DNA from 3 places in the Ciceribacter azotifigens genome. Region 1 is predicted to be linked to each of the others. Evidence: predicted binding sites of a transcription regulator. Region 1 holds the regulator's gene; each other region holds the start of a gene.
The links. Region 1 encodes LexA, which represses DNA repair genes until DNA is damaged. Its sites were predicted from a motif close to TGTTCNNNNTGTGTTCNG; they were not measured.
Positions count from the first base shown of each region.

Region 2: the regulator LexA is predicted to act here: its motif matches at 3,522-3,539, upstream of ruvC (crossover junction endodeoxyribonuclease RuvC).
Region 3: the regulator LexA is predicted to act here: its motif matches at 4,218-4,235, upstream of ACM6UT_RS09000 (ATP-dependent helicase).

Region 1 covers NZ_JBLQTA010000008.1:116,734-123,815, reverse strand. Annotated here, with positions in the region: gene gltA (citrate synthase) at 1-357, opposite strand, end outside; gene ACM6UT_RS13450 (ComEC/Rec2 family competence protein) at 636-3,128, shown strand; gene lexA (transcriptional repressor LexA) at 3,109-3,822, opposite strand; gene ACM6UT_RS13440 (VOC family protein) at 4,038-4,934, shown strand; gene kdsA (3-deoxy-8-phosphooctulonate synthase) at 4,934-5,782, shown strand; gene eno (phosphopyruvate hydratase) at 5,955-7,082, shown strand, end outside.
Region 2 covers NZ_JBLQTA010000001.1:364,453-371,534, reverse strand. Annotated here, with positions in the region: gene ACM6UT_RS01885 (NAD-dependent epimerase/dehydratase family protein) at 1-503, shown strand, start outside; gene ACM6UT_RS01880 (DinB family protein) at 525-1,091, opposite strand; gene ruvB (Holliday junction branch migration DNA helicase RuvB) at 1,143-2,183, opposite strand; gene ruvA (Holliday junction branch migration protein RuvA) at 2,317-2,934, opposite strand; gene ruvC (crossover junction endodeoxyribonuclease RuvC) at 2,967-3,479, opposite strand; gene ACM6UT_RS01860 (LLM class flavin-dependent oxidoreductase) at 3,653-4,654, shown strand; gene ACM6UT_RS01855 (methyl-accepting chemotaxis protein) at 4,873-7,082, shown strand, end outside.
Region 3 covers NZ_JBLQTA010000004.1:332,513-339,594, forward strand. Annotated here, with positions in the region: gene ACM6UT_RS08990 (efflux RND transporter permease subunit) at 1-2,828, opposite strand, end outside; gene ACM6UT_RS08995 (efflux RND transporter periplasmic adaptor subunit) at 2,825-3,997, opposite strand; gene ACM6UT_RS09000 (ATP-dependent helicase) at 4,278-6,869, shown strand.

The DNA of each region.
Region 1 (7,082 bases):
GCTCATCTGTTCATGCACCATGGTGTGGTGCGTGACGCGGTAGTCGAAGTCTTTCTTCTGTGCGGCGGTCGGCAGGTCGCCGTAGAGAAGCAGGTAGCAGACTTCCAGGAAGTCGCCCTTCTCGGCGAGTTGCTCGATCGGATAGCCGCGGTGCAGCAATACGCCCTCGTCGCCATCGATATAGGTGATCTTGGATTCGCAGGACGCAGTCGAGGTGAAGCCCGGATCGTAGGTGAAGGAGCCGGTATGCTTGTAGAGGGCCCCGATGTCGATGACATTTGGCCCGATGGTTCCTTCCTTCACCGGAAGGTCGACCTTCTTGTCGCCAAGTGCCAGTGCTGCGCTTTTTTCCGTCATGCTAATCCTCCGAAATTGGCGGTCCGGCGCCTTCAAGAAGGCGTCGCAGGTTGAGCGTCCCGAGTTAGCTATATGATCCCGACGTTAATGCCAAGCTAGCCAAAGGGCAAATTGTGCGACGCGAAATGCCAGCAACATATCGTTATTTCCGATGCTTATCTCGGCGCTATCATGAGGTGTTTCAGGCTTCCTTCCGCGCGCACTGATTGCTACAGTCTGCCGGTGAGGCGGATGCCGTAGCGCCGGCGTCCGGTCCTCCGATCGGGGCTGGGGTCGTCTTGGGAGAGATCGCGGAAGACCGCGCCAGGACCGGGGTAGGGGAAGGGCCGGCATTCGCCGTTGCCATCCCCTTTGACGCGATGGCTATCGCGGAGCCGCGTCCGGCTGGAGCACTCGTCGTCCGCGAGGCGACGGGCCGGGAAAGCCTTGTTTCGCGCGTTTCCCGTTTGACCGCGATGGTAGCGCGGTCGGCAGACGCGGCGATTGGCCGCGAGGCGGCGTTCGGGCATGTCTTCCTTTTCGTGCCCGTCGCGCTGGGTGCAGGAGCCGCTATCTGGTTTGCCCTGCCGCAGACCCTGCCGATCTCAGCGCCGGCGCTCCTGTTGTTGGTCTCCGCCCTCTTCGCGGTGCTCTCGCGCTTCGGCAGACCCGTGGCGTATCGGACGTGGTCGGCGCTGGCGCTCTGTGCCGCCGGGATGCTGCTCGCCGAATTTGAGACTCGCAGAATGCAGACGGTCATTCTCGACACGCCCGTCACGACGCAGGTGACGGGAAGGGTGCTCCGGCGGGAAGCGGGGGCGGCCGGCGAGTGGCGCTATCTCGTCCGCGTAGAGGCGACGGCAGAACCGCAGATCAGACGCGCACCGGAAGAGGTCGTGCTCACGACCCGCGCCCGACACGAGCCTTTCGCACTCGGCGAGGTGCTGCGTGGGAAAGCACGGCTCTCGCCTCCTTCCGGGCCGGCCTTGCCGGGTCTCGACGACTTTTCGTTCCCCGGCTACTTCGGCGGGATCGGCGCCGTCGGCTACTTTCTCGCGGCTCCGGTGCGCATTGACAGCCTCCCGGAGAGCGGAACCGGCGCATGGTGGGAGGCCGCCGAACAGACGCTCCTTGTTGTCCGTGACGGCATCACGCAGCGAATCAGGAGAACGGTTCCGGGCGATGCCGGCGGTTTTGCCGCCTCCATCGTCACCGGCGACCGGCGATCGATGTCGGAGGCGACGACGGAGGCGCTGCGGCTTTCGGGGCTGGCGCACATCACCGCGATCTCCGGCCTCAACATGGCGCTCGCCGCTGGCATTTTCTTTGTCGGCCTTCGCAAGCTGCTTAGCCTCTCGCCGGCGATCGCCCAGTCTCGGCCGGTAAAGAAGATCGCTGCCGCTGCCGCACTCGTCGCTGCCTTCCTTTACCTGATGATTTCCGGCTATCAGGTCTCCGCCGTCCGCGCCTTCCTGATGACGGCGATCATGCTGGTCGCCGTCCTGTTCGACCGTCCGGCGATCAGCCTGCGCAACCTCGCACTGGCGGCGATCGTCATTCTTGCGATCTCCCCGTCGCAGGTGCTCGGCGCGAGTTTTCAGATGTCGTTTGCTGCGACCGCCGGGCTGATTGCCGGCTACGACGGTTGGCGGCGGAGTGCAGGGCGGTCGTCGCGCTACGCGCCGGACTTTCCGGGCCGCAAGGCCCTTTCGTTCCTGTGGAACTTCGCCGCCGGCACGTTCGTGACCTCGCTGATCGGGGGACTGGCGACGGCAATCTTCGCGGTCGCCCATTTCCATAGAATGGCACCTTACGGCCTCGTCGCGAACCTCGCGGCGATGCCGATCATTTCGGTCGTGGTGATGCCGGCGGCGCTGGCGGCAATGCTGCTCATGCCATTCGGCCTCGACGCTCCGTTCCTCATTCTTGCGGGCGAGGGACTCGAGATTGTCATCGTGATCGCAACCACGGTGGCGAGCTGGAGCGAGGGGACGTCGTTCGGCCGGTTCGGGGCATGGTTCCTGCCGCTGGCGAGCGCGGGACTGCTGTTGCTCACTCTGCTGCACACGCAGCTGCGCTGGATCGGCGCGGCAGTTCTTGCGGCCGCGATCGGCCTTGCGGTCCTCCTGCCACCGGAAGAGACGGCCAACCTCATCGTCTCGGAGGACGGACGCCTGGCGGGTCTGCCCGGCGCCGACGGCAGGACGATCGCGACGAACCGCAGCAAACCGTCGGACTTCCTCTTCTCACAATGGCAGCACGCGCTTGCGCGCCCCGATCATCTCGGACCGCTCCGCAGCGAGGACGACGCCGTCGCCGGCACCCGGGCGGACGAAACGGACCGGCTGTCGGCCGAGCAGATAAGGACTGTCCGCGACACGATGCGCCGGCAGTTCGGCGCAGCGGCCCCCGGCCGATTTCTCTGTACGGGCAAAGTCTGGTGCATCGCCCGGCTGCCGGACGGGTGGCGGATCGCCACCGTCGAGGACCCGGCACTTCTCGGCGTCGCCTGCGATGTCGCCGATCTCGTGATTACGCCGCGCCGTTCACCTTTCGGCATCTGCCGCTCCGGAGCGAAGATGATCGATGCGGAAATGCTGCGGCGCACGGGCGCGACCGAATTCTATCTCGGAAATCATGAGGATCGGGACATTCGCCGGCGGACCGCATTCACCACCCTCGACAGGCCCTGGCAGCGGCATCGCCTTTACGACTGGCGGACCGACAGCTTCGCCGACCGAGAGCCCGCGGAGTTCGCCCCCGCGGAACAGGTCAGTGATAGCGGCGGATAAGTCCGACCAGCTTGCCCTGGATCTTCACACGATCAGGGCCGAAGATGCGCGTCTCATAAGCCGGGTTCGCAGCCTCGAGCGCGATCGAATCGCCCCGGCGGCGGAAGCGTTTCAGCGTTGCCTCCTCGTCGTCCACGAGTGCCACCACGATGTCGCCGGGCGTCGCGTTGCTGGCATTGCGGATGATGACCGTATCGCCGTCGAGAATACCGGCCTCGATCATCGAATCACCCTTGACCTCGAGCGCATAGTGTTCGCCCGATCCGAGCATCTCGGCCGGGATCGTGATTTCATGAGTGTTGTGCTGGATCGCCGAGATCGGTACCCCGGCCGCGATGCGGCCCATGACAGGAACCGCAACGGAATTCGATCGCTCCTCTGTGGACGGTTTGGCGGCCGGCGCCGCCTGTCCCTTGCCGAGGCTTCCCTCGATGACGCTCGGCGAGAAACCCCGCCGCGGCTGCAGGCTGGAGGAATAGGCCTCCGGCAGCTTGATGACCTCCAGGGCTCGCGCCCGGTTCGGCAGCCGGCGGATGAAGCCACGCTCCTCGAGCGCCGTGATGAGGCGGTGGATACCGGATTTCGAGGCGAGGTCGAGCGCGTCCTTCATCTCGTCGAAAGACGGCGGCACGCCCGATTCCTTCATCCGCTCGTGAATGAAGAGAAGCAGTTCCTGTTGCTTGCGCGTCAGCATGGTCCAGAGCCCCGTCGTGTGAAACAAATCCAGAACATACACTATCTGTTCCATATGTGTTCCGCAAGTGCTTAAATATTGGTAAGCAATTGGCCGTTCGGGGGAATTTCGCGTGCATTCGCGTCCGGCGGACAGCGACGGGATGGGGCCGCAGCCGCCTTGCAAAGCGCCCGCAAATCGCGCAAACCAGACGCGGTCGACAAGGAGGGTGCGGGATGTCCACTGCCAAGGAGACGCCGCGCGGCGTCGATCACATCGTTCTGCCGGTGCACGGGCTGAAGCCCGCACGCGAGCGGCTCGGAGCGCTGGGTTTCACAGTTGCCGCCGATGCGCTGCATCCCTTCGGCACCGAGAACGCCTGCGTCTTCTTCGCCGACAAGACCTACCTCGAGCCGCTTGCGGTGGCGAGCCGTGAAACCTGCGAGGAAGCCGCGCGCAAAGGCAATGTCTTCGTCGCCCGCGACCGCGCCTTCCGTTTCCGCGCGCCGGACGGCGAGGGTCTTTCGGGAATAGCGGTTGCCGCGACAAGTGCGACGGCGGACCACGAGGTCTATTTCGAGCACGGTCTGTCGGCTGGTGAAATCCTCCATTTCTCGCGGCCGCTCAGATTGCCGGACGGCACCGAGGCGACAGCCTCGTTCAGGCTTGCATTCGCCGCCGACCTGCGTGCGCCCGATTTTCTCCTCTTTTCCTGCGAGCGGGCCAATCCGCTGCCGGCGGATCGTGCCGCGCTCGAACGCCACGAGAACGGCGTGACGGGCATATCCGCCGTTGTGCTCACCGAAGAAAACCCCTCCGACTTCCAGGAGATGCTGGAGACCGTCTTCCATCAGCGCGAGATCGAGGCGCATTCCTTCGGCATCGTCGTCCCTTCGGCGAACGCGAAGATCGAGGTGCTGACGCCCGCCGGCCTTGCTGGCTATTTCGGGCTCGACGCCCGAAATGCCGGACGCGGCCTCGCCGGTGCGGCGATCGTCTTCCGGACCGGGGATCTCGGCGTGACAGAACGCTTGCTGGCTGCTAATGGCGTTCGCCATGCACGCAAAGATGGCCGCCTGATCGTACCGCGTGACGCGGGACAGGGCGCGCATTTCGTTTTCCAGGAGGAATAATGAGCACTTCGACCAATTCCGAAGTCGTCGTCGGCGAAGGCGCCACCAAGGTCGTCTTTTCCAACTCCAGGCGCTTCTCGCTGATTGCCGGCCCCTGCCAGATGGAAAGCCGCGATCACGCCTTCATGATGGCCGGCGCGACAAAGGAAATCTGCGACAAGCTCGGCATCGGGCTCGTCTACAAGTCGTCCTTCGACAAGGCCAACCGCACGTCGCTCTCCGGCAAGCGCGGCATCGGCCTCGACAAGGCGATGGAAGTCTTCGCCGATCTGAAGAAGGAATTCGGCTTTCCGGTGCTGACAGACATCCACACCGAGGAGCAGTGCGCGACCGTCGCCCCCGTTGTCGACGTGCTGCAGATCCCGGCCTTCCTTTGCCGCCAGACCGACCTTCTGGTCGCTGCCGCCAAGACCGGTCGGGTCATCAACGTCAAGAAGGGCCAGTTCCTCGCCCCCTGGGACATGAAGAACGTGCTCGCCAAGATCACCGAAAGCGGCAATCCGAACGTGCTCCTGTGTGAGCGTGGCGCTTCCTTCGGATACAACACCCTGGTCTCGGATTTCCGGTCGCTGCCGATCATGGCGGCGATGGGCGCTCCCGTGGTGTTCGACGCCACCCACTCGGTGCAGCAGCCCGGCGGGCAGGGCGGCTCGACCGGCGGGCAGCGGGAATTCGTGGAGACGCTGGCGCGCGCCGCGGTTGCCGTCGGCGTTGCCGGTCTCTTCATCGAGACCCATGAGGATCCGGACAATGCCCCGTCCGACGGCCCGAACATGGTGCCGCTGAAAGACATGCCGCGGCTTCTCGAAAAGCTGCTCGCCTTCGACGCCGTCGCCAAGGGCGCTTGAGGCGATCCGTATCGATTACGGCCTTTTCTTTTGGAAACGCCGGCCCGATGGGCCGGCATTTTGCGTTCATCTTCACCTTTCGGCGTCTGTCACACTGCGTGCATTGTATTTTTCCCGTCTTCGATTAAGACAGGCGCCATCCTCAATCCCACCCAGTACCAGGGAGGCGCTCATGACTGCAATCACCGACATCATCGGCCGCGAAATTTTGGACAGCCGCGGCAATCCGACCGTCGAGGTCGACGTCTATCTCGAAGACGGCAGCATGGGCCGCGCGGCCGTTCCGTCGGGCGCCTCGACCGGCGCACATGAGGCAGTCGAACTGCGTGATGGCGGCAGCCGCTACCTCGGCAAGGGCGTCGAGCGCGCCGTCGAGGCCGTCAACACCGAGATCTTTGACGCGGTCGGCGGACTGGACGCGGAAAACCAGATCCAGATCGACAAGGTGATGATCGAGCTCGACGGCACGCCGAACAAGTCGCGCCTCGGCGCAAACGCCATCCTCGGCGTCTCGCTCGCCGTCGCCAAGGCCGCCGCCGAGGCTTCCGGCCTGCCGCTCTATCGCTATGTCGGCGGTCTGAACGCCCATGTACTGCCGGTCCCGATGATGAACATCATCAACGGCGGCGCCCATGCCGACAACCCGATCGACTTCCAGGAATTCATGATCATGCCGGTCGGCGCCGAAACGATGCGCGACGCCGTGCGCATGGGTTCGGAAGTCTTCCATACGCTCAAGAAGGAACTGGCCGCCCAGGGGCACAACACCAACGTCGGCGACGAGGGCGGCTTCGCGCCGGGTCTCGAAAGCGCACCGGCCGCCCTCGACTTCATCGTGAAGTCGATCGAGAAGGCAGGCTACCGCCCCGGCGAGGACATGTACCTGGCGCTCGACTGCGCCTCGACCGAGTTCTTCAAGGACGGCAAGTATGTGCTCGAAGGCGAGGGCCGCACGCTTGAGCCGGAAGCCATGGCGGAATATCTCGCCGAGCTGGCCGCGAAATACCCGATCATCTCGATCGAGGACGGCATGGCCGAGGACGACTGGGACGGCTGGAAGGTTCTGACCGACAAGATCGGCTCGAAGTGCCAGCTCGTCGGCGACGATCTCTTCGTCACCAATTCCTCGCGTCTGCGCGACGGCATCCGGATGGGCGTCGCGAACTCGATCCTCGTGAAGGTGAACCAGATCGGCTCGCTCTCGGAGACCCTCGACGCTGTCGAGACTGCGCACAAGGCCCGCTATACGGCCGTCATGTCGCACCGTTCGGGCGAAACCGAGGACTCGACGATCGCCGAC
Region 2 (7,082 bases), on a different contig from region 1:
CGTTCCGGGAGGACATGGTGCTTTCGCCGGAGAGCCTCTACGGCGACGTCAAACTGACCGCCGAACGCGCCTTGTCCGATCTTTCCGCGCCGGGCTTTGCGGGCACGAGTCTCAGGCTCACCGGCGTTTACGGCGATCTCCGGCCGAATAAGTGGGACAGTCTCTTTGCAGACTATCGCGCCGGCCGGCCGGTCGCTGCCCGCGCCGGCACCGAGGTGCACGGGCGCGATGTCGGACGGGCGGTGGCGCTCGTGCTGCAGGCGGACACAGCGAAGGTCGCGGCGCAGGCCTTCAACGTCTCCGACATCGTCGTCGACCGCCGTGACCTGCTTTCGCTCTATGGTGCGCTCGTCGGCTGTCCTCATGCTCTGCCGGCTGCCGCCGATCATGCCGGGATCGGGGAGATGGCGACGGACCGCATCCGGGCGCTCGGCTGGCAGCCGGGCGGGCGGGCGCTGTTCGAGGCGACGATCGGCAGCCTTGCCGGGCAGGATGCAGGCTGAGGTCCGGATCGGTCTTCGCCGTCAGCGCATCAGGTCGTTCTCGGTCCATCCGAAGGCCGCCATCGCCTCCCGCCGTGCCTCCGCATCGTCGCCGACGATGAACTCGTCGAGCTGCGGCGGCTTCACGCTGGTGCCGGCGAGCATCGCATGGTTCTGCCCGCGATGATGGGTCTGGTGCTGGAAGAGGTGGCTCAGGATGTCGTCGCAGCGGTCGTGCTGCATGCGGTCACCGCGATGGACCGTGACGATGCGCGCGAGATCGCCGGCCTCCAGCCGGTCGCAGAAGTCGAGAAGCCGCCGGTCGACCGCCGCCTGCGCCTCTGCCAGCGCCGGCAGGTCGCGGAACGGCTCCTCGTCCTCCCAGGCCTTCGGCCCCAGCGTCCCGCCTTCCAGCGCATCGACATAGAACCAGTCGACGACGAGGATGTGGTTGAGGGTCTTGAGGATAGAGGGGAAGAAGCTGGTGCGCGCCGCCTCCAGCTCGCCCGGCCGAAGCCGCGCACAGGCCTGATGTAGCCGCCAGTTGGCAAGTGCATTGTTGCGCGCGAGCTTGCGGAAGACGCGGGTGGGATCGGTCAGGTCGTCCATGGCTGCACTCCCTTCGTAACCGGCCGGTGCACCGTCGCGGACGACCGGCCGCTATTCATCCTCCAGCGTCAGGCGGAACTGCGCGGCTTCGAGATCCTTCGGCGGCTGCATGCCGAGGTGTTTCCAGGCGGTTGCCGTCAGCACGCGGCCGCGCGGCGTGCGCTGGATGAAGCCCTGCTGGATCATGTAGGGCTCGATGATGTCCTCGATCGCGTCGCGCGGTTCGGACAAGCCCGCGGCGATCGTCTCGATGCCGACCGGACCGCCACCGAAATTCACCGCGATCATGTTGAGATAGCGTTTGTCGAGCTGGTCGAGACCCATGTTGTCGACCAGGAGACGCGTCAGCGCCTCGTCGGCGATCTCCCGCGTCACGGCCTCGGCGCGGGCGACTTCGGCAAAGTCGCGCACGCGGCGCAGAAGACGGCCGGCGATGCGCGGCGTGCCGCGGGCGCGTCTTGCGATCTCGCGCGCGCCCTCGTCGGTCATGCCGAGCCCCATCAGCCGCGCGCCGCGCCGGACAATGCTTTCGAGTTCCTCGACGGTGTAGAAGGAGAGCCGCACCGGAATGCCGAAGCGGTCGCGCAGCGGCGTCGTCAGCAGCCCGAGACGGGTGGTCGCGGCGACGAGCGTGAATTTCGAGAGGTCGATCTTGACCGAACGGGCGGCCGGTCCCTCGCCGATGATGAGGTCGAGCTGGAAATCCTCCATCGCCGGATAGAGGATTTCCTCGACCGCCGGGTTCAGCCGGTGGATTTCGTCGATGAAGAGAACGTCGCGCTCTTCGAGATTGGTCAGGAGGGCGGCGAGATCGCCGGCCTTGGCGATGACCGGGCCGGAGGTCGAGCGAAAATTGACGCCGAGCTCCTTCGCCATGATCTGGGCGAGCGTCGTCTTGCCGAGACCGGGCGGACCGACGAACAGCACGTGGTCGAGCGCCTCGCCGCGCCCCTTCGCCGCCTCGATGAAGATCTTCAGGTTCGCCCGCGCCTCGGCCTGGCCGGTGAACTCGTCGAGCGATTGCGGGCGCAGGGTGGCGTCGATGTCCTCGCCGCGCTTGTCGGGCGTAATAAGGCGATCGGCTTCACTCATGGGGCTTCATCCGTTTCGACGGCGATAATGACAGCAGGGCCGGGGCCGCTCAATGGTCTTTGACCGGATCGGGGTCTTTGACCAGATTTGCCGTTCTCGGTAAAGCCACGGCTCGCCTTTACTCTGTCACGTCTCACCGCGACAGCTCCTTCAGCCCCAGCCGGATGAGCTTGGCGCTGTCGGCGCCGTCGCCGGCCGTCTTGAGCGCTGCCGCCACCGCGTTTGCCGCCTGTTCGCGCGAATAGCCGAGATTGGTGAGCGCCGAGACGGCGTCGGAGACCGGGGCAGGGGCCACGCCTTCGCCGAGCTCCTGTTTCAAGCCGATCGTGCCCGCCGCCTCGCCGGCGAAGGCCGGCGCCTTGTTCTTCAGTTCGGTGACGATGCGCACCGCGACCTTCGGTCCGACGCCCGGCGCCCGCGAGATCGACGTCTTGTCCTGCAGCGCGATCGCGTTGGCGAGTTCGGACGGGGTGAGCGTCGAAAGCACCGCGAGCGCGACCTTCGTACCGACGCCCTGCACGCTCTGCAACAGGTTGAACCATTCCCGCTCGAGCGCCGTCAGGAAGCCGAAGAGCTTCAGCTGGTCCTCCCGGACATAGGTCTCGATGAAGAGCACGGCGGCCTCGCCGGCGGAACCGAGCTTCGACAGCGTGCGCGAGGAGCAGTGGGCGATGTAGCAGACGCCGTGGACGTCGATCAGCGCGTAGTCGCTGCCGATTTCCTCGATGGTGCCTTTGAGCTTGCCGATCATGAAGTGTTCCGTCGGGTGGTGGGTGCGAATTGTCAGCCGGTGGCGAGAACCCTGCGCATCCGCTCGCCGCCGCGATTGTGGGCGTGGCAGATGGCGATCGCCAGCGCGTCGGCGGCGTCGTTGCCCTTGAACTCGGCCTTCGGCATCAGGATCTTCAGCATCATGTGGATCTGCTGCTTCTCGCCATGGCCGACGCCGATCACCGACTTTTTCACCGCGTTCGGGGCGTATTCGGAGACCGGCAGGCCGGCGCGGGCCGGAACCAGCATGGCGACGCCGCGCGCCTGACCGAGTTTCAGTGTCGCGACCGCGTCCTTGTTGACGAAGGTCTGCTCTACGGCGGCCTCGTCGGGCCGGTAGGCGTGGACGATTTCGGCAAGCCCGTCATGCAGTTGGCAGAGGCGCGAGGCGAGGTCCATGTCTCCGTCCGAGGTCACGGTGCCGGAAGCGACGAACCGCAGGCTGTTGCCGAGCGTCTCGATGACGCCCCAGCCGGTGCGCCTGAGGCCCGGATCGATACCGATAATGCGAATCGCACTTTGCATGGCTCACCCTATTCCGTCTCCCGGAGGGTTTGCCAGCAAAATGTGAACAAAACAAAAACATTCAACAACAAGGGATCGTGATCGACGCCGCACCGGCCTCGGGGTGGCAATCGCGATCCGTCTTTCTAAATAGAGTTCTCCGACCACGAGACCACATGACGCAGGGGCTGCCGATGATACCGTTTTCGATCCTCGACCTTTCACCAGTCGCCGAGGGACACACCGTCGGCGAGGCGCTGGAAGCGTCGCGGCGGATGGCGCAGACGGCCGAGGCCTGCGGCTACAACCGCTTCTGGCTCGCCGAGCACCACGGAATGCCGGGGATTGCCAGCGCCGCCACGTCGATCGTGATCGCCCATGTCGGGGCGGCCACCTCGCGCATCCGCATCGGCTCCGGCGGCGTCATGCTGCCCAATCACTCGCCGCTTGTGATCGCCGAGCAGTTCGGCACGCTGGAGGCGCTCTTCCCCGGTCGCGTCGATCTCGGCCTCGGGCGGGCGCCCGGCACCGACATGCGCACGGCGCGCGCCCTTCGCCGCAATCTCGAAGCCTCCGCCGAAAGTTTTCCGCACGACATCATCGAATTGCAGCGCCTCCTCGGGTCGCGGCAGGAGGAGCAGGCGGTGATCGCCGTTCCGGGCAGCAACAGCAACGTGCCGCTCTGGCTTCTCGGGTCGAGCCTCTACAGCGCCCATCTCGCTGCGGCACTCGGCCTGCCTTACGCCTTCGCCTCGCATTTCGCGCCGGACCAGCTGATGGAGGCGATCGCGATCTACCGTGAACGCTTCGAACCGTCGGAACAGTTGCAGAAGCCCTATGTGATGGTCGGCGTCATGGCGGTCGCCGCCGAGACCGATGCCGAGGCGCAACGCCTCTTCACCTCCGCGCAGCAGCAGTTCATCAACCTGAGGCGCACCGTCCGCCGGCAGTTCCCGCGTCCGGTCGAAACGATGGACGGGCTCTGGTCGGATGCGGAGCGGATGGGCGTCGAGCATACGCTGCGCTACGCGGTGGTCGGCGCGGCCTCGACCGCGGAAGAGAAACTCTCCCGTTTCCTCGAAGAGACCGGTGCCGACGAGCTCATCATTTCGACGCCCGTCCACGACGTCGACGCCCGGCTGCGGTCGATCGAGATTTTCAGCACCTTCTCGGGGGTCATGAAACCTGCACATTGAGGCAGGCCCTGGCGCAAGATTTCTCGTCACGGAGGGTATTTCATCGCCTTTTCGGCGCTTCTGCGAGATATTGCCCCCCAAATTAACCGGCATTTAAACAAAGCTTCCCAAGGGTAGAGCATCACGGTCCGTCTGGCGCCGCGCTCGCCCGCGAGCCTGCGACCGTAACAAGGGGAATGGCGCTGCAAAGGCGCAATGCGGGAAGGCTGGATAGAGTAATGCACCGGTTCAATTCACTCTCGTCAAAAGTTATAGGTATTTTTCTTTTGCTCACGGCGGCGTCGGTCGGCGTACTGAACGTTCTCGCCTACTACACGTCGAGCAGCATTTTCGGTCGCCAGACCTACCACGCGATGGAGAGCACGCTCACCTTCCGCGGCGACATGCTGAAGGAACAGCTCGCACAGATGGAGAACCAGGCGACTTCGATCGCCAAGATCGAGAGCCTGCAGCAAGCGGTGACCTCGCTGAAGAGCGGCTGGAACACGATTGTGAAGAACTCGGGCGATGCCCGTGCGGAACTGCGCTCGGTCTTCGTCGACAATAATCCCAATCCGGCCAACGAGCGCGAGAAGCTCGTGAAGCCCGAGGGTCCAAGCGGTTTTTACTACGGGGTGCATGAGAAGACCCAGGCCGAGGTCGCCGGCTTCCTCGCCGACACGCAGTTCCGTGACCTGCTGATCGCCGACCAGACCGGCAACATCGTTTATTCCTACAAGAAGGGCCCGACCTTCGCCGAGAACGTCGCGGCGGGTGAACTCCAGTCGTCGGGCATTGGCCGTGCCTTCGCGGCCGGGGCGGAAGCCGCCAACGGCGTGACGGACGATGCAGCGCCGACGCGCTTCTCCGGACTCGTCATCGGCAGCGATCCGTCCGCGCCCGACATCTATTTCGCGGTACCGGTCGTGAAGTTCGGCGCCTTCAAGGGCACGATCCTCTTCCAACTCAAGGAAGGCGCCGTCGCCGGCATTCTCTCCAAGGGGATCAGCACCGAGAGCGGCGAGCGCTCGGCGATCCTTTCCGCCGACGGAACCGGCATCGCGCTTTCGCCGGACGGCCACCTTGCCGATATCTCGGCTGCTCCCTTCGGCTTCACCGCCGATGCGATGGCTGCCACCGATACGGTGATCGCCGATTTCGACCGTGACGGCGATGCCGCCCGTGCCTATGCCCGTCCGATTTCCTTCGGCGACCACAGCTTCCTCGTCGTCGAGAGCATCGGGCTTTCCGAACTCAACGCCGGTTCGCTCGAAATTGCCGGCATCCTGACGGCGATCGGGGTCGCCGCACTCGCCGTCATGGCGGTCGCCACAGGCGTTCTCACCCGCCGCCTCTTCGCGCCGCTCGCAAAGCTTGCGACCGTCACCGGCGAAGTTGCGAACGGCAAGCTCGACGACGTGGTCGGAAACCAAGAGCGCAAGGACGAGATCGGCACCATGGCGCGTGCGCTCGAACGCTTCCGCGCAGCGCTGATCGAACAGCATCGCCTCGAAGCTGCAAACGAGGAAAATCGCGAAAAGTCGGAAGCCGAGCGCCGCCAGCGCTTTGCCGAGCGCGAAGCCGAGGCACGCACGCTGCAGGCGGTCGTCGAGGCGCTCGACGAAGGCCTTGACCGGCTCGCCGGCGGCGATCTCGCCTTCCAGATCACCCAGGTCTTCCCGCAGGACCTCGAAGGCCTGCGGCACAACTTCAACAAGGCGCTCTCCACGCTCAGCCAGACGCTCTCGGGCATCGGCGGAAACTCCATCGCCGTCCGCGAGGGTTCGGAGGAAATGCGTGCCGGCGCCGACCAGCTCGCCGCCCGCACCGAGCGCCAGGCGGCTGCGATCACCGAGACCGCAAGCGCGATCAAGGCGATCACCGATGCCGTGAAGACGCAGATCGCCCGTGCCGAGGATGCCGAGCGCCTTGCCCGCAACGCCAAGAACGACACCGAGCATTCCGGGCACATCATGCGTGACACGATCGCAGCGATGGAGGCGATCCAGTCGTCGTCGCAGCAGATCAACCAGATCATCGGCGTGATCGACGAGATCGCCTTCCAGACGAACCTGCTGGCGCTCAACGCGGGCGTCGAGGCGGCGCGTGCCGGCGAAAGCGGCAAGGGCTTTGCCGTCGTCGCCCAGGAAGTGCGCGAGCTCGCCCAGCGTTCGGCCGCCGCCGCCAAGGAGATTGCGAGCCTGCTCGCCAAATCGACGGGCGAGGTGGCAAACGGCGTCTCGCTGGTGGAGAAGGCCGGCTCGGCGCTGGAGGGCATCGGCGCGCACGTCGTTGCGATCAACGGCCAGATCGGCGAGATCATGGAATCGACCCGCGAGGAAGCGCAGACGCTGGTCGAGATCAACAGCTCCGTCAGCCAGATCGACATCATGACTCAGCAGAATGCGGCCATGGTCGAGGAAACGACCGCTGCCATCCACCGTCTCGC
Region 3 (7,082 bases), on a different contig from region 1:
TGCCCACGGTCGCGCAACTGGTTTGCGAACTCGACGATCAGGATGCCGTTCTTGGCCATGACCCCCACCAGCAGGACCAGCCCGATCTGGCTGTAGACATTGAGCGACGAGCCGGTGAGGAGCAGCGCGAAGACAGCACAGGCGAGGCCGAGCGGCACGGTCGCCATGATGATCAGCGAGGAGACGACGCTCTCGAACTGTGCCGCCAGGACTAGGAAGATGATGACGATCGCAAAGCCGAAGGTCGCCCCCATGCCCTTCGAGTTTTCGGTCAGCGTCTTGGCCTCGGCGAGAGGCATGATGCGCGCACCGGGCGGCAGCAGCGGTGCGGCGATCGCCTGCATCTCCGACATGGCGTCACCGAGCGAAATCCCCCTCGGCAGACCTGCCGTGATCGCGACCGAGGCGAGCTGCTGCTCGCGGGTCAGCGACGGCGCCACCGCCTTTTCCCGTAGCGAGGCGATCACCGACATCGGCACAGTCTTGCCGTCCGCGGTCCTCAGGAAGACGTTCTCGAGGTCGGTCGGATCGTCGATCGGCCGGGTGGTAGAGGTGAGCTTTACCGGATAGGCCTCCCCGTCGACGAAGACGTCGCCGATCGAACGGCCGTCGAGGAGCGATTGCAGGGCTTGCGACAGCCCTGTGAAGTCGATGCCGAGTTCGGCGGCCCGTTCGCGGTCGACGGTGACGGAGAGCTGCGCCTGGCTGATGTCGTTGGTGAGCCTCGGACCGTCGAAACGTCGGCTTTCCTCCATCGCCGACACCAGTCGCGTCGCCGCGCTCGTCAGGGTCTGGTGATCCGCGCCGACGAGCGCGAACTGCAGACCGCTGCCACCGCCGCGGATCCTGAGACTGTTCGGTTGCATGGCAAAGGTCCTGACCGCCGGCACACGCGCTGCGGCGGCGTTGACGTCGGCGGCGATCTCGTCCTGGCTGCGGCTGCGCTCCTCCCACGGGGCGAGCGTCAGCACCATGAAGCCGCTGTTCTTGCTGCTGCCGAAACCCGAAATGGAGAAGAGATTCGCGATCTCTCCACTCTTGCGGAGCGGTTCGAGGTTCTCCTCGATCCGCTGCATCTGGTCGCGCATGAATTCGAGGCTGACACCTTGCGGCGCCGTCACCCTCAGCATCAGCGCCGAGCGGTCTTCCCGTGGCGTGAGTTCGCTGGTGATCAACGAGAAGGCCGCAAGCGCCGCGAACGAAAACAGGGCCGCGACGGCGAAGACGATCACCGGCGCGCCGAGGCACGCGTGAAGGGTCCTGCGGTAGAAGCGCGAAAAGGCGTCGCCGAAACGGCCGAGCGGATCGCCGCCTTCCCGGTGCTCGTGCGGCTTCAGGAGCCGCGAGGCGAGCATCGGGCAAAGGGTGAGCGCCACGAGCGCCGAGAGCGCGACGGAAAAGGCGAGCACGAAACCGAACTCGCGAAACAGCCCGCCCACCTGCCCGGGCAGGAACGAAAGCGGCACGAAGACGGCGGCGAGCGTCGCCGTCGTCGCGATGACGGCGAAGAACACTTCCCGTGTACCGAGGACGGCCGCAGCCCGCGGACCTAGCCCCTGCCCGCGCCTTCGCACGATGTTTTCCAGCACCACGATCGCATCGTCGACGACCATGCCCGTCGCCAGAACGACGGCAAGCAGCGTCAGGATGTTGATCGAAAATCCGGCGAGGTAGATCGCGGCCACTGTGCCGATGAGCGCAACCGGCATGGTCACCGCCGGAATAATTGTCGCCCTCGCGTCGCGCAGGAAGAGATAGATGATCGCGACGACGATCACGGCGGCAAGCACCAGCGAGCGCACCACTTCCTCGATTGAGCCGCGGATGAAGACGGCGTCGTCGCTGGTGATGCGCAGCTCGGTGCCCTCGGGCAGCGTCTTCGAAAGCTCGGCGACCGCCGCCGCCACACCCTCGGAAATGCTGAGCGTGTTCGACTGCGCCTGCCGGATGATGCCGAGGCCGATCCCCACCCGGCCGTTCGCACGCAGGCTGGTCGTCCCCGTGTCGGCCCCGAAGGTCACGGTCGCCACGTCTCTCAGCCGCACCCGGTTCTGTATGATGAGATTGCCGAAATCCTCTGGCGTCCTGAGGTCGGCGGTCGCGCGCACGACGATGTCCTGCGTCGGGCTGGTGAGCGAACCCGCCGGCACGTCGAAGGCGAGGTTGGAGAGCGCGGATGTCAGCGATGCGATGGTAAGCCCGCGGCTTGCCAGCGCCGCCTGGTCGACGTCGATGCGGAAGATCTTCTCCTGATCACCATAGATCTCGATGTCGGCGACGCCGTCCACCGTCGCGAGGCGGTCGGAAATCTGGTTGTCGACCAGCAAGGTCAGGTCGTCGAGGCTCATCCGGTCAGAGGTCACGGCAAGCCGCATGATCGGCTGCGAATCCGAATCGGCCTTGACGATGCGCGGCTCGTCCGCGTCGTCGGGCAGATCGTTCGAAACCCGCGAGATCGCGTCGCGCACGTCCGTCGATGCGACGTTGAGATCGGTGCTGTCGGAGAACTCGAGCGTCACCCGGCTCTGCCCGAATTGTGAAGTCGAGGACATGCTCTTCAGCCCCGACACGCGCGCAACAGCCCCTTCGATGACGGTTGTCACCTCCTGGTCGATCGTTTCGGGCGACGCGCCGTCGAAGGTCGTGCGCACGGTGATGACCGGCTGGTCGACGTCGGGGAGTTCGCGGACCTCGATGCCGTAGAAGGCTGCAAGCCCGGCGACGACGATCAGCGCGTTGAAGACCAGCGCGAGGATCGGCCGCCTGACGAAGAGAGCGGTAAAGCCGGCGCTGCCGCCGCCGGGGAAATCCGAAAACGGCCCGTTCATTGGCTCGCGACCGGAACGCCGGCCTCCTCTCCGGCGGGCCGGACCGTCCCGCCTTGGCGCACCCGCTGAATGCCTTCCGTCACCACCCTGTCGCCGGGGCGCAGGTCGGCATCGACCAGAATGGTGTCCGGATTGCGCTGGACGATCCGGACGCGCACCTTTTCCGCCTTGTTTTCGCTCCCGATGCGCCAGACGAAGGCGCCGTCGCCGTCCCATTGGACCGCAAGCGGATCGACCGACGGGTGGTCCTCGCCGGCAAAGGCCATGGTGACGGTAAACGACATGCCGGCCCTCAGGTCGTCGTTCTCGTTGCCGATGCGGGCACGCACATGCAGCGTGCGGCTCGCCTCGTCGATACGGTTGTCGATCGCCTCGACCGTCCCGCGATAAAGCTGGCCGGGGCGTGCGACGGCGGTCGCCTCCACGGCCTGGCCGACCTTGAGGATCGGCGCAAAGCGTTCCGGCACCCAGAAATCGACAAGAATCTCGGAGCGATCGTCGAGCGTGGCGATCACGGTGGAGGTGGTGACGTTGTCCCCCGGATTGACCGTGATGATGCCGGCGATACCGTCGATCGGGGCGACGATGTCGCGCCGTTTCAGGTTGAGCTCCGCGGTATCGAGCGCAAGCTTCGCGGCCTCGACGGCGATCTGCGCGTCGAAGGCGTCGATGCGCGACACCGTGGACTTCAGATTGGCGTAGAGGTTGGCCTTCTCGCTCGCGCTCTTCAGCGCCACCCGCGCCTGATCGCGCGCGATCGTCTGCTCGTCGTTGTCGAGTTGGGCGAGAAGATCACCGCTGGCGACCCTCTGTCCCGAGACGATCGCCACCTTGGCAAGCGTACCGTCGACCTGCGGCATCACCGTGACCGATTGGACCGCGTCACCCGTTCCGATCGCCGACAGCCGATCGTTGACCGTGCCGATGCCGACCGGTTGCACGACAACGAGCGGTGCGCCATTTCCGCCACGGCGGTTGCCTTCGCCGCCTGCTCCGCCCTTGGCGTCGGGTGCCGCCGTTTCGTCGGCGGGTGCCAGGACCGCAACCAGTCCGGCGGGTGCCCCCATCCGGAGCAACATGTCTCCGGCCCCCGGCACGAACCTTACCCAGCCGGCGACGAAAACGGCAACCACCGCAAGAATAACAATTACCTGTTTCCAGACGGGCATTCAAAAGCTCCGGCGAGGACTGCCGGACAGCCGCGCGGGAGGCGCGGACGATCGGAGGCGTCCAAATTCGGTCGATATATGCGCCAATATTTCCGCGGGGTCGATGCACGACAAGGCCTGACGGCGAACATTACCAAATTGTCATCGGCCGGCGGAGACGGAAGCGGATCGGTGGCGTCGTCGGAAATTTCCTGTAGAAGAACCGCTAACCGGTCCGAGGCGGAATGAAACCAGAACGACTTGACTCGCCTTTCCGGTCCGAATCACTACATTGGGCGCCATGAGTAACGGTTACGACGACATTCCCTTCTTCGATGAGGAGCCGCCGCCGCGCAAGCCGGCAGGGCCGGCGACAGGCGGAATTGCCGCACGCGCCATGGCCGCCCGCGATCAGGCCCGCACCCCGGACTATCTGTCCGGCCTCAACCCCGAACAGCGCGAAGCCGTAGAAACGACCGAGGGCCCGGTGCTCGTTCTCGCCGGTGCCGGCACCGGCAAGACCCGCGTCCTGACGACCCGCATCGCCCATATTCTCGCCACCGGCCGCGCCTTTCCGTCGCAAATCCTCGCGGTGACCTTCACCAACAAGGCCGCCCGCGAGATGAAGGAGCGCATCGGCATGCTGGTCGGCGGCGCCGTCGAGGGCATGCCCTGGCTCGGTACCTTCCACTCGATCGGCGTGAAGATCCTTCGCCGCCACGCCGAGTTGGTGGGGCTCAGGTCTGATTTCACCATTCTCGACACGGACGACGTCATCCGCCTGATCAAGCAGCTGATCCAGGCCGAAGGGCTCGACGACAAGCGCTGGCCGGCTCGCCAGTTCGCCGCGATGATTGACAACTGGAAGAACAAGGGCCTCGATCCGGCGCAGATCCCGGAGGGTGATGCCCGCGCCTTCGCGAACGGCAAGGGACGGGAGCTCTATGCGGCGTACCAGAACCGGCTGAAGACGCTGAACGCCTGCGATTTCGGCGACCTGCTGCTGCACCCGATCCGCATGTTCAGGGCCAATCCGGACGTATTGCGCGACTATCACCAGCGCTTCAAATACATCCTCGTCGACGAGTACCAGGACACCAACACCGCCCAGTACATGTGGCTGAGATTGCTCGCGCAGCGGTCATCTCCCTCCTCTCCCCAGCGGGGAGAGGGTGGCGCGAAAGCGCCGGGTGAGGGGGCGGCACCCACGAACCTTGGCGGACAGTCCCCCTCATCCGGTCCTTCGGACCACCTTCTCCCCGCTGGGGAGAAGGGAAAACCCACCGTCAACATCTGCTGCGTCGGCGACGACGACCAGTCGATCTACGGCTGGCGCGGGGCAGAAGTGGACAACATCCTGCGCTTCGAGAAGGATTTTCCGGGCGCCAAGGTCATCAAGCTCGAGCGCAACTACCGTTCCACCGAGCACATTCTCGGCGCTGCCGGCCACCTGATCGCCCACAACGAGGGACGGCTCGGCAAAACGCTGTTCACCGACCGCACCGAACCGGACGACGAGAAGGTGATGGTTCACGCCGCCTGGGATTCCGAGGAGGAGGCCCGTGCCGTCGGCGAGGAGATCGAACGACTGCAGCGCGGCGATGCCGACGGCAAGAAACACGCCCTCAACGACATGGCGATCCTCGTGCGCGCCTCCTTCCAGATGCGCGAGTTCGAAGACCGCTTCGTGACCCTCGGCCTCAACTACCGCGTCGTCGGCGGCCCGCGCTTCTATGAGCGCCTCGAAATCCGCGATGCCATGGCCTATTTCCGCCTCGTCTGCCAGCCGGCCGACGACCTCGCCTTCGAGCGCATCGTCAACACGCCGAAGCGCGGGCTGGGCGACACGACGGTCCGGGCGCTGCACGACTATGCCCGCGCGCGCGACATCCCGATGCTCGCCGCCGCCGCTGAGATGGTCGAGACCGACGAGCTGAAGCCGAAGGCCCGCAAGGCGCTCTTCGACGTGATTCAATACTTCCGCCGCTGGTCGGAACGCCTTGAAACGACTCCGCATACCGAGCTCGCCGAACAGATCCTCGACGAGTCCGGCTATACCGACATGTGGAAGAACGACAAGTCGGCCGAAGCGCCGGGCCGGCTCGAAAACCTCAAGGAACTCGTCCGCTCGATGGAAGCGTTCGAGTCGATGCGCGGCTTCCTCGAACACGTCTCGCTGGTCATGGACGCCGAGCAGAACGAGGACATGGACGCCGTGTCGATCATGACGCTCCATTCCGCCAAGGGGCTCGAATTCGACACCGTCTTCCTGCCGGGCTGGGAGGAAGGCCTCTTCCCCCACCAGCGCGCGCTCGACGAGGGCGGCCGCTCGGGCCTCGAGGAAGAGCGTCGCCTTGCCTATGTCGGCATCACCCGCGCCAAGCGCCGCTGCCACATCTGGTTCGTTTCCAACCGCCGCATCCACGGCCTCTGGCAGTCGACCATGCCGTCGCGCTTCCTCGACGAACTGCCGCAGGGCCACGTCGAGGTCGCAGAAGCGGAGAGCTCCTACGGCGGCTACGGGCGCGGCGGCTACGGCCAGTCACGCTTCGATCGCGCCGATCCCTTCGCCAACTCCTATTCGACACCCGGATGGAAGCGCGCCCAGCAGAACAAGTCGGATGCCACCCGCGACAACTGGGGCACCCGCTCCGGCCATGCGGTGGAACGCATCGGCTACGGCGAGAGCGGCCCGCGCGGCAGGACGATCGAGGGCGAGCTGGTGGCCAAATCCACGAGCTCCGAACCGTCGAAGTTCAAGCTCGGCGACCGCGTCTTCCACGTGAAGTTCGGCAACGGCAACATCTCGGCGATCGAGGGCAACAAGCTCACCATCGATTTCGACCGGGCCGGCCAGAAACGCGTGCTGGACGGGTTCGTCGAGCGGGTGTGAGCCCCTCGCAACCCGCCGACGCACCCAGCCTCGCCACCGTCCGGCCGCTTGCCACTATTCCTTCGCATTCTCGTTGTCTGAAAGACGCTTCAATCGCGCGCGTCCCCGCCACCCGGGGCCGCGTCAGCCTCGACAAGGATCGACGAGAGATGATGCCGTCCGACCTCCACCAACCCGGCTGCACGCGAAAGTCCCCTGCCCGGTCCGCGCCCG